4 regions of the Clostridium sp. CM036 genome follow, and region 3 is predicted to be linked to each of the others. Evidence: riboswitches for the same ligand, from Rfam matches in the RefSeq annotation. Region 3 holds a riboswitch; each other region holds the start of a gene.
The links. Region 3 has a riboswitch for cobalamin ahead of cbiQ (cobalt ECF transporter T component CbiQ). Riboswitches for the same ligand answer to the same signal wherever they lie in the genome.
Positions count from the first base shown of each region.

Region 1: it holds a riboswitch for cobalamin, as region 3 does, so the genes downstream of both, ACWJKE_RS16950 (cobyric acid synthase) here and cbiQ (cobalt ECF transporter T component CbiQ) in region 3, are expected to answer to the same signal.
Region 2: it holds a riboswitch for cobalamin, as region 3 does, so the genes downstream of both, cobU (bifunctional adenosylcobinamide kinase/adenosylcobinamide-phosphate guanylyltransferase) here and cbiQ (cobalt ECF transporter T component CbiQ) in region 3, are expected to answer to the same signal.
Region 4: it holds a riboswitch for cobalamin, as region 3 does, so the genes downstream of both, ACWJKE_RS08980 (sirohydrochlorin cobaltochelatase) here and cbiQ (cobalt ECF transporter T component CbiQ) in region 3, are expected to answer to the same signal.

Region 1 covers NZ_CM143652.1:3,567,729-3,570,944, forward strand. The annotation lists gene ACWJKE_RS16940 (site-2 protease family protein) at 196-813, shown strand; gene trmB (tRNA (guanosine(46)-N7)-methyltransferase TrmB) at 881-1,534, shown strand; cobalamin riboswitch at 1,756-1,939, shown strand; gene ACWJKE_RS16950 (cobyric acid synthase) at 2,075-3,216, shown strand, end outside.
Region 2 covers NZ_CM143652.1:1,130,169-1,133,384, forward strand. The annotation lists gene ACWJKE_RS05340 (FecCD family ABC transporter permease) at 1-349, opposite strand, end outside; gene ACWJKE_RS05345 (ABC transporter substrate-binding protein) at 366-1,313, opposite strand; gene cobU (bifunctional adenosylcobinamide kinase/adenosylcobinamide-phosphate guanylyltransferase) at 1,348-1,908, opposite strand; cobalamin riboswitch at 2,071-2,251, opposite strand; gene ACWJKE_RS05355 (penicillin-binding transpeptidase domain-containing protein) at 2,329-3,216, opposite strand, start outside.
Region 3 covers NZ_CM143652.1:2,179,806-2,183,021, reverse strand. The annotation lists gene sigG (RNA polymerase sporulation sigma factor SigG) at 149-922, shown strand; cobalamin riboswitch at 1,092-1,265, shown strand; gene cbiQ (cobalt ECF transporter T component CbiQ) at 1,643-2,491, shown strand; gene ACWJKE_RS10255 (energy-coupling factor ABC transporter ATP-binding protein) at 2,504-3,216, shown strand, end outside.
Region 4 covers NZ_CM143652.1:1,902,609-1,905,824, reverse strand. The annotation lists gene ACWJKE_RS08985 (transposase) at 232-1,143, opposite strand; cobalamin riboswitch at 1,357-1,541, shown strand; gene ACWJKE_RS08980 (sirohydrochlorin cobaltochelatase) at 1,687-2,520, shown strand; gene ACWJKE_RS08975 (pyridoxal phosphate-dependent aminotransferase) at 2,590-3,216, shown strand, end outside.

The sequences.
Region 1 (3,216 bases), 1.4 Mb from region 3:
GGAATATATTATTTTATTTTAAGAATATTCAATTCAAAATAACAATAAACTTTGTTATAATAGGATAGTAGACATCTTAAAAAATAACAAGTCAAAGATGCATTAACAAGGTGAGTAGCGATTAACATTGCCTACCATGTAGGAGTATAAGGAGGAATAAATTTGGATACACAACAAATATTAAATAAGATTTTGATGATACCCGCAATTTTATTAGCATTTACTTTTCATGAGTATGCGCATGCTATCGTAGCAGATAGGTTAGGAGACAAAACTCCACGATTTCAAGGGAGACTTACGCTGAATCCAATCGCACATATAGATCCAATGGGATTTCTTATGATTATATTAGTAGGGTTTGGTTGGGCAAAGCCTGTTCAGACAAATCCTAGTGCATTTAAAAATTATTATAAGGATGATTTGAAAGTTTCAGTTGCAGGCCCAATTGCTAATCTAATTCTAGGGTTTGTATTTGCAATTCTTACTGTGTTATTTTCGAAATTTCCACCAATTCATGGTGGATTATATACTATTATTAGCCAAATTTTAATAATTACAGGGTACCTAAATTGTATTTTGTTTTTTCTTAATTTAGTGCCAATACCGGGATTTGATGGATCTCATATAGTTAGGGATTTGTTCCCAAAGTTTTTTTACAATTTACCAGATACAATTTATAGGTATCAATTCTTAATATTTATGGTGTTAATATTGCCTATATTACCTGGTGGACAATCAGTTTTTACTTATATCGTGCAAGCGCCAGGGTTATGGTTATTTAAACAATTTTTAAATATTGCAGGGATGTTTTAATATTAATATAAAGCTAAGAAAATCATATAGTGATTTTTTATTATTTAGAATGTAAGGAGAAAAATATATGCGCTTAAGAAAAAAATATTGGGCTAGGCCAGAGCTGGAAACTAGTCATATTGTAATAACTGACCAATATGATCACAAAGGAAAATGGAATGAAGAGTTTAAAAATAACAATGCAATTCATCTAGAACTAGGTTGCGGTAAAGGTAGATTTATATCAGAAAAGTCCAGGAGAGATCTCGATATCAATTTTGTAGGCATTGATTTAAAAGATGAGGTTCTGGTATTTGCCCTTAGAAAAGTTATAGAAGTAAGAGAAGTTGAAGGGGAACAAGACATAAATGTACGTCTTATGCCAATGAACATTATGCTTATTGATGATGTGTTTGCAAAAGATGAGATAAGCAGAATTTATATAAATTTTTGTAATCCTTGGCCAAAAGACAGACATAATAAAAGAAGATTAACTCATACTAAGTTCTTGACGAGCTATAAGAAATTCTTAAAACCGGGATCTGAAGTTTGGTTCAAAACAGATGATACAGAGTTATTCGAAGAATCGGTAGATTATTTCAAAGAGTGTGGGTTTGAAATATTATTTTCAACCTATGATTTGCATAAGAGTGATTTTAAAGATAACGTAGTTACAGAATATGAAGCTAAATTCACAGAAATAGGCAAACAAGCTATGTTTCTACAGGCAAAATTAATTTAGCGAATTAATGCATCTCCTGTGGAACTGTTGCAGCTTCGCAGGAGATAACTTATAACCATATGAGACTTAAGCATTTTAGATTCTTATTTATTGACAGGATTAACATAATGCTATAAACTTAATTACATAGAAATGTATTAAATTGAAAATTTTAAAAATGAAAATTATGAATTATATTAGTTAAAAATGAATAGATTTGTTTAGGTGCCTATTATTAATCAGCCACTAAAGTGGATGCAGCTACTTTAGTATATGATTAGTAAGGTGAAAAGGGAATGTGGTGTAATTCCACAGCAGCCCCCGCTACTGTAATTGAGAGAAAATCTTTTATAACTACCTGAAAGGGAAAGTGATAAGAGAAAGTGTATCAAGAGCCAGGAGACCTGCCTAAATTAGTAATATTAAGCTTTCGGCGGGAAAGAACTGTAGAATTCAAGTTAGTGCAATGAAAAATTTGTACATAACAGCAGGTGCGCAAGCTTGCTGTTTTTTTGTTGTGTGCCAAATAAGAATACAAGCAGGAAGAAAGGAGAAATAGTAATGGCTAAAGTAATGGTTCAAGGAACCGCTTCATCAGTAGGAAAAAGCATATTAGTAACAGCACTTTGCAGAATTTTTGTGCAAGATGGGTTTTCAGTATGTCCTTTTAAGTCACAGAATATGTCATTGAATTCTTATATTACATTGGATGGAAAAGAAATGGGACGTGCGCAGGTGCTTCAAGCCTATGCGGCAGGATTGGAGCCAGAGGTATATATGAATCCGATTTTATTAAAACCTACCTCGGATAAAAAGTGCCAAATTATCGTTAATGGAAAGGTTTTTGGGAATAGTACAGCTATGGAATATCATAATATGAAATTGGAATTCAAAGACATGTTAAAAAAGCAGTTTGAAGAATTAGAGAAGAAGTTTGATATTATAGTAATGGAAGGAGCAGGTAGCCCAGCAGAAATTAATTTAAGAGATAGAGATATAGTGAATATGGGAATGGCGGAACTTATAGATGCACCTGTGATACTCGCAGGAGATATAGATAAGGGTGGAGTATTTGCGTCACTAGCAGGGACTTTGCTTTTGCTTAATGAGGCCGAGAAAAAAAGAGTTAAAGCCACTATTATTAATAAGTTTAGAGGAGATTTAGAAATCTTAAAGCCAGGACTTACAATGCTTGAGGATATTATACATATTCCATGTGCAGGAGTAGTTCCTTATTTTAGATTGGAACTCGAAGATGAAGATGGTGCAGTAGAATTTAACAAAAAAATTACTGCACCTATTGATATTGCTGTAATAAAGCTTCCACATATATCGAATTTTACGGATTTAGACGCATTAAAGGCTGAAGAAGATGTATCAGTTAGATTTGTTACAACTAAAGGAGAATTGGGCACACCAGACCTCCTTATCATACCGGGAACAAAAAATACTATTGATGATTTAATTTCTTTAAGAAATTCGGGACTTGCAGAAGCGGTTCAGCAATATAGTGTACAAGGTAACGTATTAGGCATTTGTGGAGGCTATCAAATGTTAGGAAATAGCTTAAGTGACCCTAATGGCTTAGAGGGAAATTCAAAAGAAACAGAGGGTATGAAGCTTTTAGACGTAGACACAATATTTGAAGATGAGAAAATAACTACAAGAGTAAAGGCTCGTAGCATTAACATTAGGGATACTAG
Region 2 (3,216 bases), 1.0 Mb from region 3:
CAAGTGCAGCCCCTGATGAAACTCCGAGAATAAATGGATCTGCCATTGGATTTTTGAAAATACCCTGAAAAGAGGTACCAACCACTGAAAGTGCTGCTCCTACTAAACAGGATAAAATGATTCTAGGAAGTCTTAACTTTACCAATATGATTGCAGATGTAGGATTAATTCCATCTAAGGATACACTGTTATTTAATATTGGAATTTTGCTTATAATAATTAGGGCTGTCTGTTTTAAAGAAATATCTGCTACCCCAAAATTTGTTGCTACAATCATTACAATTAGGAGTAAAAATACCCCTACTGCAAAAACTCGTCGATAATAACTCTTATTTTCTATAAACGTCATGGTTATTTAACCCCTTTTATTTAAAAAGTTCAGGATGAACTAATTTAGCAATTGCTTCAAGTCCTTCTGCAAGTCTCGGTCCCTGCCTAACAATAATGTTTTCATCAATCTCCAATAATTTGCCGTTCTTAACTGCATTCAAATCTTTGTAACCATTGGTAGCTTTTATACCTTTTTTTGAATCATAGAGCTTTGAACAAATTAGCACATCAGGATTCTTTTCTACAAGCTTTTCTACACTGTAGTTCCAACCAACTACGTCGCCCGCAGCATTTTTTCCGCCAGCAATGTCTATCATACTACCTATAAATGTATCTTTTCCTGCTGTAAAATCACCACTCTTGCCAAATCCTGCTACATAGTACACTGTTGGCTTCTTAGCATCCTTAACCTTATCAGTTATTTCTGCAACTTTCCTTTTCATATCTGATACTATTGTCTGGGCTTCCCCACTAGCATTTACAACCTGACCAAGTTTTGACATTGTGTCATACACACCATTAAAATTTTCTTCACCACCAAGCGCTACAACCTTTATATTAAGAGCCTCTAATTTTTTAATAATAGCCTTATCAAAAAGAGCTGATACAATAACTACATCAGGTTTTAATTCAACAATTTTCTCTACACTTGGTTGCAATAAGTCACCAACAGATGTAACCTTAAGGGCCTGAGCTGGGTAATCATCGTAATCACTTCTACCAACTACACTGCTTCCTTTACCAAGTGCATATATTCCCTCTGTTATATTTGGTGCAATTGTAATAATTCTTTTAGGTTCTTTTTCAATGATAACCGTTCTATCATATGAGTCAACTACCTTTAGCGGATATACTACAGCGTTAGTTTCCTTTTTAGTAGTATTAAGCGACCCTTTATTCTCACCTTTGCTGCCACACGCGCTAAATACAACACAAACAAAAACAGCTAAAACTAGACTTATTATACTTTTTCTTTTAAACATAAGTTGCCTCCATAAATTTTAATTTTTTAATTACTTATTTAATTTTAATTGGGATACCACAAACCACCATGTGAACTTCCTGAGCCCTTGATGCAATATACTGATTAACTCTACCCGCAATATCTCTAAAAACCCTTGCCATCTTGTATTCTGGTACAATTCCAGAGCCAATTTCGTTAGTTACAAGAATTATTGTTTTTAAGTTTTTTTCTGCTTCGTCAAGAAATACTGCTACCTCTTGTAAAATCCCTTTTTCCATTGCGCTTATAGCTTGATTATTAAGATCATCGAAATTATCCCCCGCTTCATCAAACATAAGATTTGTAGTCATTATTGTAATACAATCTAATAAAATCGTATCAAACTGCATTTCTTCGTTATAGAATACCTGTTTTAAATTCTTATAGCCTTCAAAGGTATACCAATTAGCTGGTCTTCTTTCTTTATGTTTTTTTACTCTGTCCTTCATTTCATCATCAAACGGAATTGAAGTTGCAATATAAAGTACGTTGCCCTTCTCTTCTTTGGCTAGCTTCTCAGCATATGTACTTTTCCCACTCCTTGCGCCACCTGTTATAAGTATAATTTTTTTCATAGTATGCTCCTTATTATTTTAATAATATGCTCTAATGTAAAAAAATCAGAAAATAAAAAAACCACATCTCAAGGATGTGGAATAATGCAATTAAATTTTTCATATATTGGATAACCCAATATTATTGTTAAATCACGCATTTTTCATCCTCCCTCCGAAGACTAAAATTTCAAGCAATAGGCAGGTTTACTGGCTTTAGCATCATCTTACTCTCCAACCTTCTCAGTTTCCCAATGGTTCTTTGGATTTCATCCTCTAATACAGTAGCGGTGGGCTGCAGTGGTTTTTTAGTCACTTTCCCTTTTAACCCCTGTTACAAGGCACCTAAAACAATATTTAATTTTTATTAAGTTGACTATTTTTATTGTAACATCAAAAAAATATTAAAGCAATGTAAATCATTCTACCTACTTTCTAACGCTATTTCAGTGTTTTATTTAAGTAATATTCCATTACTCCTTTTACAATAGGTACCACATGGTGACTTCCACCTTTCTCTTTAACGTTTTCCATTAACATTGATACTACTATTTTAGGATTAACTGTATCCATACATATAAACCATCCATTTTCTTCTGCAGCTTTATCCTTGTCATCTTTCTTAAGTTCCGCTGTTCCAGTTTTACCCGCGAGAGCTTGCCCATCAACTTTTGCCGCATGACCTGTACCATTTGGGTTATCGATAACTCCAGTGAGACCATCTTTTACAAATTTTATATTATCCGCGGAAATTGCATTAGCTTTCCATACCTTAGCCTTTACCTTTTCATTCAAACTTTCTAAAGTTGGAGACATAATATTTCCATCGTTAACAACTGCGCTATACGATAGTGCAAGGTGAAGTGGGCTCATAAGGACCTCCCCTTGACCATAACCAGTATCTGCTAATGCTACATCATTCTTAATGTTGTTACCATTGGCTACTTGTGAATTTGCTATTGGATAATTTATTGGAAGCTTTTGACCTATTCCAAAATTGTTGCATCCTTTTATAAATTCCTCTTTACCTATATTAAGAGCTGCCTTTGCGAAATATATGTTATCAGAGTATACAAATGCATCCTGTAAATTCACTGACTCTCTCGGTTCACCAACCCTAGTAACCTTATTGAGTCCCCATGATTTATCCGGTTGCCATTCGTTTCCCGGTATGTTAATAAGTTCACTAGGTTTTATCTTCCCTTGCTCTAACCCAACTGCAGCCGTTATCAGTTTAAATGTAGACCCTGGAGAATATACAGCCTTAAATCTATTATTAAATGGATCCCCTGCTTTTTCCCATTCTGCCTTTTGGGTATTAGAAACATA
Region 3 (3,216 bases):
TAAAGAAATTGTGATGCAATTTTGATGAATCTATTATTAAGATTAAAATAAAAACACCCTTTCAGATGTTAAAGGTTGTCTGTAGTATAAAAAGCAAACCATAAGGACATAATTTAGAAGCAATTACTCTGAAGGGAATGATGACCTTATGGTATTCAATAAAGTAGAAATATGTGGTGTAGATACTTCAAAATTACCCGTACTAAAAGAAAAAGAAATGAAAGAGCTACTATTTAGGATACAAAATGGTGAGTATGAGTGTAGAGAAAAATTTATTAAAGGAAATTTAAGATTGGTTTTAAGTGTGATAAAGCACTTTAATAATCGAGGAGAAAACGTAGATGATTTATTTCAAGTAGGCTGTATTGGTTTAATGAAGTCCATTGATAATTTTGATCTAAGTCTAAATGTTAGATTTTCAACATATGCAGTTCCTATGATTATTGGGGAAATAAGAAGATATTTAAGAGATAATAACTCAATAAGAGTTAGTAGATCATTAAGGGATATTGCATATAAAGCATTACAAGTTAGGGACAGATTGGTGAATCAAGACAACAAAGAGCCTACTGTAGCTGAAATAGCAAAAGAATTAGAATTACCAAGGGAAGATGTAGTATTTGCTTTAGATGCTATACAAAATCCTGTATCTTTATTTGAACCAATTTATCACGCTGGTGGAGATGAAATTTATGTAATGGATCAAATAAGTGACACCAAAAATTTAGATGATAATTGGCTTGAAAATATATCGATTAAAGAGGCAATGAAAAAATTAAATGTTAGAGAAAAGTTAATCTTAAATTTAAGGTTCTTCGATGGAAGAACTCAAATGGAAGTAGCAGGTGAAATAGGAATATCCCAAGCACAAGTTTCTAGACTTGAAAAAACTGCATTAAAGCACATGAGAAAGTACGTATAGGGTCCCCTAGTGGGTCCCTTTTTTTACTGTAGCATTTATTTCAGAATATAGTATAATGTATTATTTTGTGAAAGTTTGAAAAATATTATCTTTTTACAATTAAAGTAGTTGATTTTTTGTAATAATAAGTCTACTATGTAATGAGTACATGTGTGAAAGAATTATAAAAATTAAATAATAGAATATAGGTTTAAATTAATTAAAAGGGAATCAGGTTAAAATCCTGAACTATCTCGTAGCTGTAATAGATGAATTTAAGTGCATTATGCCACTCGAAAACGGGGAAGGCGCGCTTAAATAATGATTCTTGAGTCAGAATACCTGCCCATATTTTCGCACTACAAACTCTACGAGTGATAGAGAGGGCTTTATAATGAAAATTTGTTTGTTGATTTTATATGATTAAGCATATTTTTGAATCGTTTCCTTCTAACACTTTAGTTAGAAGGATTTTTGTTTTGTAGACAGGCCTATACTACGAATTGTCAAAACGAGCCTATAACATGATTAGGCAGAATATCATCGTTTTCGCCGGGTGCTTCAATGCGATTATAGTTACATTATCTGGCCTTGCATTTTTAAATCAGATTGTAGGTGTAATTGTTTACTATGCTTCATCTATTTTTATTATTCTAAAATCTCCCAGAATGCTGCCATGGGGTGAAAATTCAAAGGAGATGTGAAATGGGAAAAATTATTATTTTATGTGCCATTTTTCTAATGGTGGGCTTTTTCTTCAAATGGAAAAAAGGGGATGGGACACATAATCATCACCATGGAACCGGACATAAACACGGCGAAGGGTTTTCAATTGATTTTTATGCTTATACTTCTAAAATCAGGCACTGGAATGCTACTTTTAAAGTATCTCTTTCTGTTTTGATATTGATTCTTTGTATTGTATTGGAAAACCCCTATGTATCTGTTGTGGTCATTATTGCAATGGCCTATCTGACCATTGTAAAAGGAGAGCTTCCAGTAAACGAATACTTGTCAATACTGGCGATTCCAATCATCTTTATCCTCCTTGGCACTTTTACAATTGCTATTGATTTTTCAAAGCAGCCGATGGGGCAGTATAACTTGTATCTTGGCTTCTGCTATGTGTTTACTTCTCAGGCAAAGCTTAAGGAAGTGGCATTTTTGATTCTGAAAGTTTTTGCAGCTATAAGTGCCCTACAAATGATGACACTGTCAACTCCATCCTCCGAGATTATATATGTGCTTCGAAAAGCACATGTTCCAAAGCTTATTGTAGAGCTGATGAACCTCATTTACCGTTATATTTTCATTTTAATGGATGTCTATACTAAAATGAAAAATTCCGCAGAATCTCGTCAGGGCTACTGTGATTTTAAGACTTCCTGCTATACATTTGGAAGCATTGCAAGCAATATGCTGGTTATTTCGCTTAAAAAGGCAAACGATTATTATGATGCCATGGAGGCCAGATGCTATGATGGGGATCTTATATTTTTGGAGGAAGATAAAAAGGTAGAGACAATACAGATTGCCTCTGCAGTAGTATTTATAATTTTTTTGATCCTGATATGGGGCGTTACAAGATAGAAAGGAGCTATTATGGGGAAATCAATATTAAAGGTCGAAGATCTATACTACGTCTACGGGAATGGAAAGTCTGCATTGGACGGTGTAAGCGTGGATATCTATGAAGGTGAGAAAATCGCTGTCATTGGTTCCAATGGATCCGGAAAATCTACATTTTTCTTGAATATAAACGGTGTATTTACACCTGAACAGGGAAAAATCATTTACCGGGGTACTGTCGTTAATAAAAAGAATTTAAAAGGACTTCGAAAAAATATCGGAATTGTATTTCAAGATGCGGACAATCAAATAATCGCATCTACAGTTAGGGCAGAAGTTGGATTCGGGCCGATGAATTTAAGGCTTCCAAAAGAGGAAGTACTAAAGCGAGTTGAGGAAGCACTGGCATACATGAACATATCAGATTTCAAGGATCGTCCGCCACACTATTTGAGTGGCGGTGAAAAGAAGCGCGTCACCATTGCGGGCATCATTGCTATGAAATCGGAGATCATTATCTTTGATGAACCTACTGCATCACTGGATCCTTTAAATGCACTGATGTTAGAAGAAGTTTTGGATAAGCTTGGTTCGGAGGGCAAGACAATGCTCATTTCCACCCATGATTTAGATTTCGCATATCGATGGGCGGAGCGAGTCCTTGTATTCTGCAAAGGAAAAATTATCGCAGATGGAACACCATTAGAAATTTTCCAAAATACAGAAATTTTAAAACAAGCAAATCT
Region 4 (3,216 bases), 280 kb from region 3:
TTTATTGAACACTAATTTTAATTATTTTTATATTATACATAAGTAAAATGTATATTTTTGATACTTGTCCATGTTTATTAAATGCATATATCCATCTGTTATTCTAATTTTTTTTATTTAATATAACAGATTTAATAAATAGGTAGGTTAAAGTAAATAATTAGAATGAATTTTAATGATTGTCATTAAGTTATTAATCATAATATTGAAGATTATATTAATAAATTATTACTAAGCATAACGTTTAATAAAATCCATGATAATATTCTCATATTTATCTTCTGTTCCAATTAATTCGATGCCAATAGTGCTTAATTTTGATACTCTAGCCTGTGTAATGTTTCCAAGAGTGCTGGATATATCGCTAGATTTAAAATTACAGAGGCTCCTCATTAGAACAACGGTTAAGGCTTTTGCCCGTACAAGCTTTCTGCTGTACTTCATATAAAGATGAGTCTTTGATACATTCATCTTTGACGCTATATATTCTATTATATCTTCTGGCTTAAAGTTCCTTACAAGTATTTTTCGTTCACATTTATACTCTGATTTTTCATCTTTAAATTCTATTTCTTGTTTTAATTTTTCTCCATTACAGCGAAAGACAAGATTATAGTAATTCTTTCTTGCATTTTTTAGGTTATTACCAAAAGAGCTCATAATAAATCCATAATCAACTAATTTAAAAGAATCATGTCTTTTTCCTAAAAATATGGCTAGACTAGAAAAAGCATATTTTTCAGGACAATTTTTATATTCATCTATATCCGTAGGATTATTGTGTATATATAGAGATAAAGTCTTCAAATATCGTTCATTATTAACTATTTTACTCTTAAATCTATCTTTAAAAAGATGTCCTTCCCTTTTATATTTTTTATTAAAGTACATTGCATAAGAAAAATTTATTCCATGCATTGCCTTTGATATATCAGTGCCATTAGCATCAATCATTAAATGAGAATGGTTATCCATAAGACAGTAACCGTAGATTTTAAAATTATAGAGATATTTATACTTTTTTACAAGTGATAAATACTTGTTCTTATCCTCATCATCCTTGAATAAATTTATTTCGCTGATACTTTTGCACATAATATGAAATATCGAGTCATCTGTTTTTTCTCTTGCCTTTCTTGGCATTAAAATCACCCTTCCTCATAGATTTTTATTTGAATTATTGCCTATGAATCGGGATGATATTCATAATCTTAAGCTAATATATATATATAAATAATTTAAATAGTTGTTAACCGTCCCTAACTATTTTTCTGAATCATTTTTTTGCCTATTAAACTAAGGAGACACTCTAAATATTGACAGTACGGCTTAAATATAATAAACTAGAATTAATAGAGAATTGAATATGATTTTAGGTGCCTTGAAATAGGTGAAAAGGGAATGCGGTTTAAATCCGCAGCAGCCCCCGCTACTGTAATTGATGAAAAACTTTTAAATGCTACTTCGTAAATTAAAAATGAGGAAGGATAATTAAAGGAAGAATCAAAAGCCAGGAGACCTGCCTAAATGATGTTAACAAGCTTTCGGAGGGAAAGAACTATTTAATTATGGATTAATTAAAAAGTAGTCGCTATCGTATGCGTACTATTTTTTTTGTTTTAAAAAGCATTATATGTAAATGTTATGATAGATTTCGGAAAATATTTAGCAAGGTGGATGATCGAAATGAAGAAGGCAATTTTAATTGTAAGTTTTGGAACAACACATGAAGATGCAAGAAAAGTAACTATCGATGCAATAGAAGATAAAATAAGACATACTTTTGAAGATTATGATATAAGAAGAGCATTTACTTCACATATTATTCTTAGAGTACTTAAGAATAGGGATAATATTCATGTAGATACTCCAGAAGAAGCTTTGGAAAAGTTAAAAAGCGAAGGATATAATGAGGTAATTGTTCAGCCTTTGCATGTTATTCCTGGAGTAGAATTTGATTATATAAATAATGTAGTTAATAGATACAAAGAATGTAAAGCATTTAAAAATATCTTAATAGGAAGACCTCTTTTATGTTTTAAGGGAGAAGAAGCAGGCGTGCCAGATGATTACTCAATAATGGTGGATGCTCTATCAAAGCAATTGCAACCAATGGATACAGTAATTTTGATGGGGCATGGTACAAACCATATTGCAAATGCAGTATATTGCTGTTTTGAAAGCGTTTTAAGGGATAGAGGTTTTAACAATGTACATGTAGCAACCGTGGAAGGGTATCCAACTTTGGAAAGAGTAATACCTAATGTTACTACTCAGAGTATTAGCGAAGTCACTTTAATGCCACTACTGCTTGTAGCAGGAGACCATGCCAAGAATGACATGGCGGGAGATGCAGAGGACTCCTGGAAGAGTATTTTAGAGGCAAAAGGGTTTAAAGTTAAAATATATCTGCATGGGTTAGGGGAAAATAGTGACGTTCAAGACATTTATATACAGCACATTAATGATGTAATTAATGAAAAGTTCAAGAATGTAGGGAAAACACATAAGGGAAATTAAAATTCTGCGTAAGTTATAAGTAACAAAAGTACGGTAGATGAGAGTTACAAGTAGAAAGGAAGGTATTCAATGATACATGGTGGAGATGTTTATACTAATGGATTACTTGAGGGGCGAGAATTAATAGATTACAGTTCTAATATTAATCCATTAGGGGTTCCTAAAAGTTTCACTGATAACATTAGTGAAGCCGTAGATGCTTTAACAAGATATCCAGATATTCAATATAGGGAGGTATTGAAAGAATTAAAAGAATACATTGATTGCCCAAAAGAATATTTTGTTTTAGGAAATGGGGCTGCAGAAATAATTGACTTAGTTATAGCTTGTCATAAAAATCTACTAATTGTGGTGCCATCTTTTGTAGAGTACGAAATTGATGCTAAAAAGTGGAATTGTAGTATAGAGTACTCTTATTTAAAAGAGAAGATTAATGAGAATACCTTATTAAAGCATGAATATGCTGAGCTTTCCTATGATTATGAGGATATTCTTAATAGATTACAGAGTGTAGAAGGTGTGGTTTTAGGTAATCCAAATAACCCCAATGGCAATATCATAAATAAGGCTGAGTTTCAAAAAATTCTTGAATATTGTGAATGTAACGACAAAGTCATAATAATAGATGAGGCTTTTATAGAATTTACTGGAGATTCACAGCACAGTTTCAGTGAAAAAGTTAAAACATACAAATGT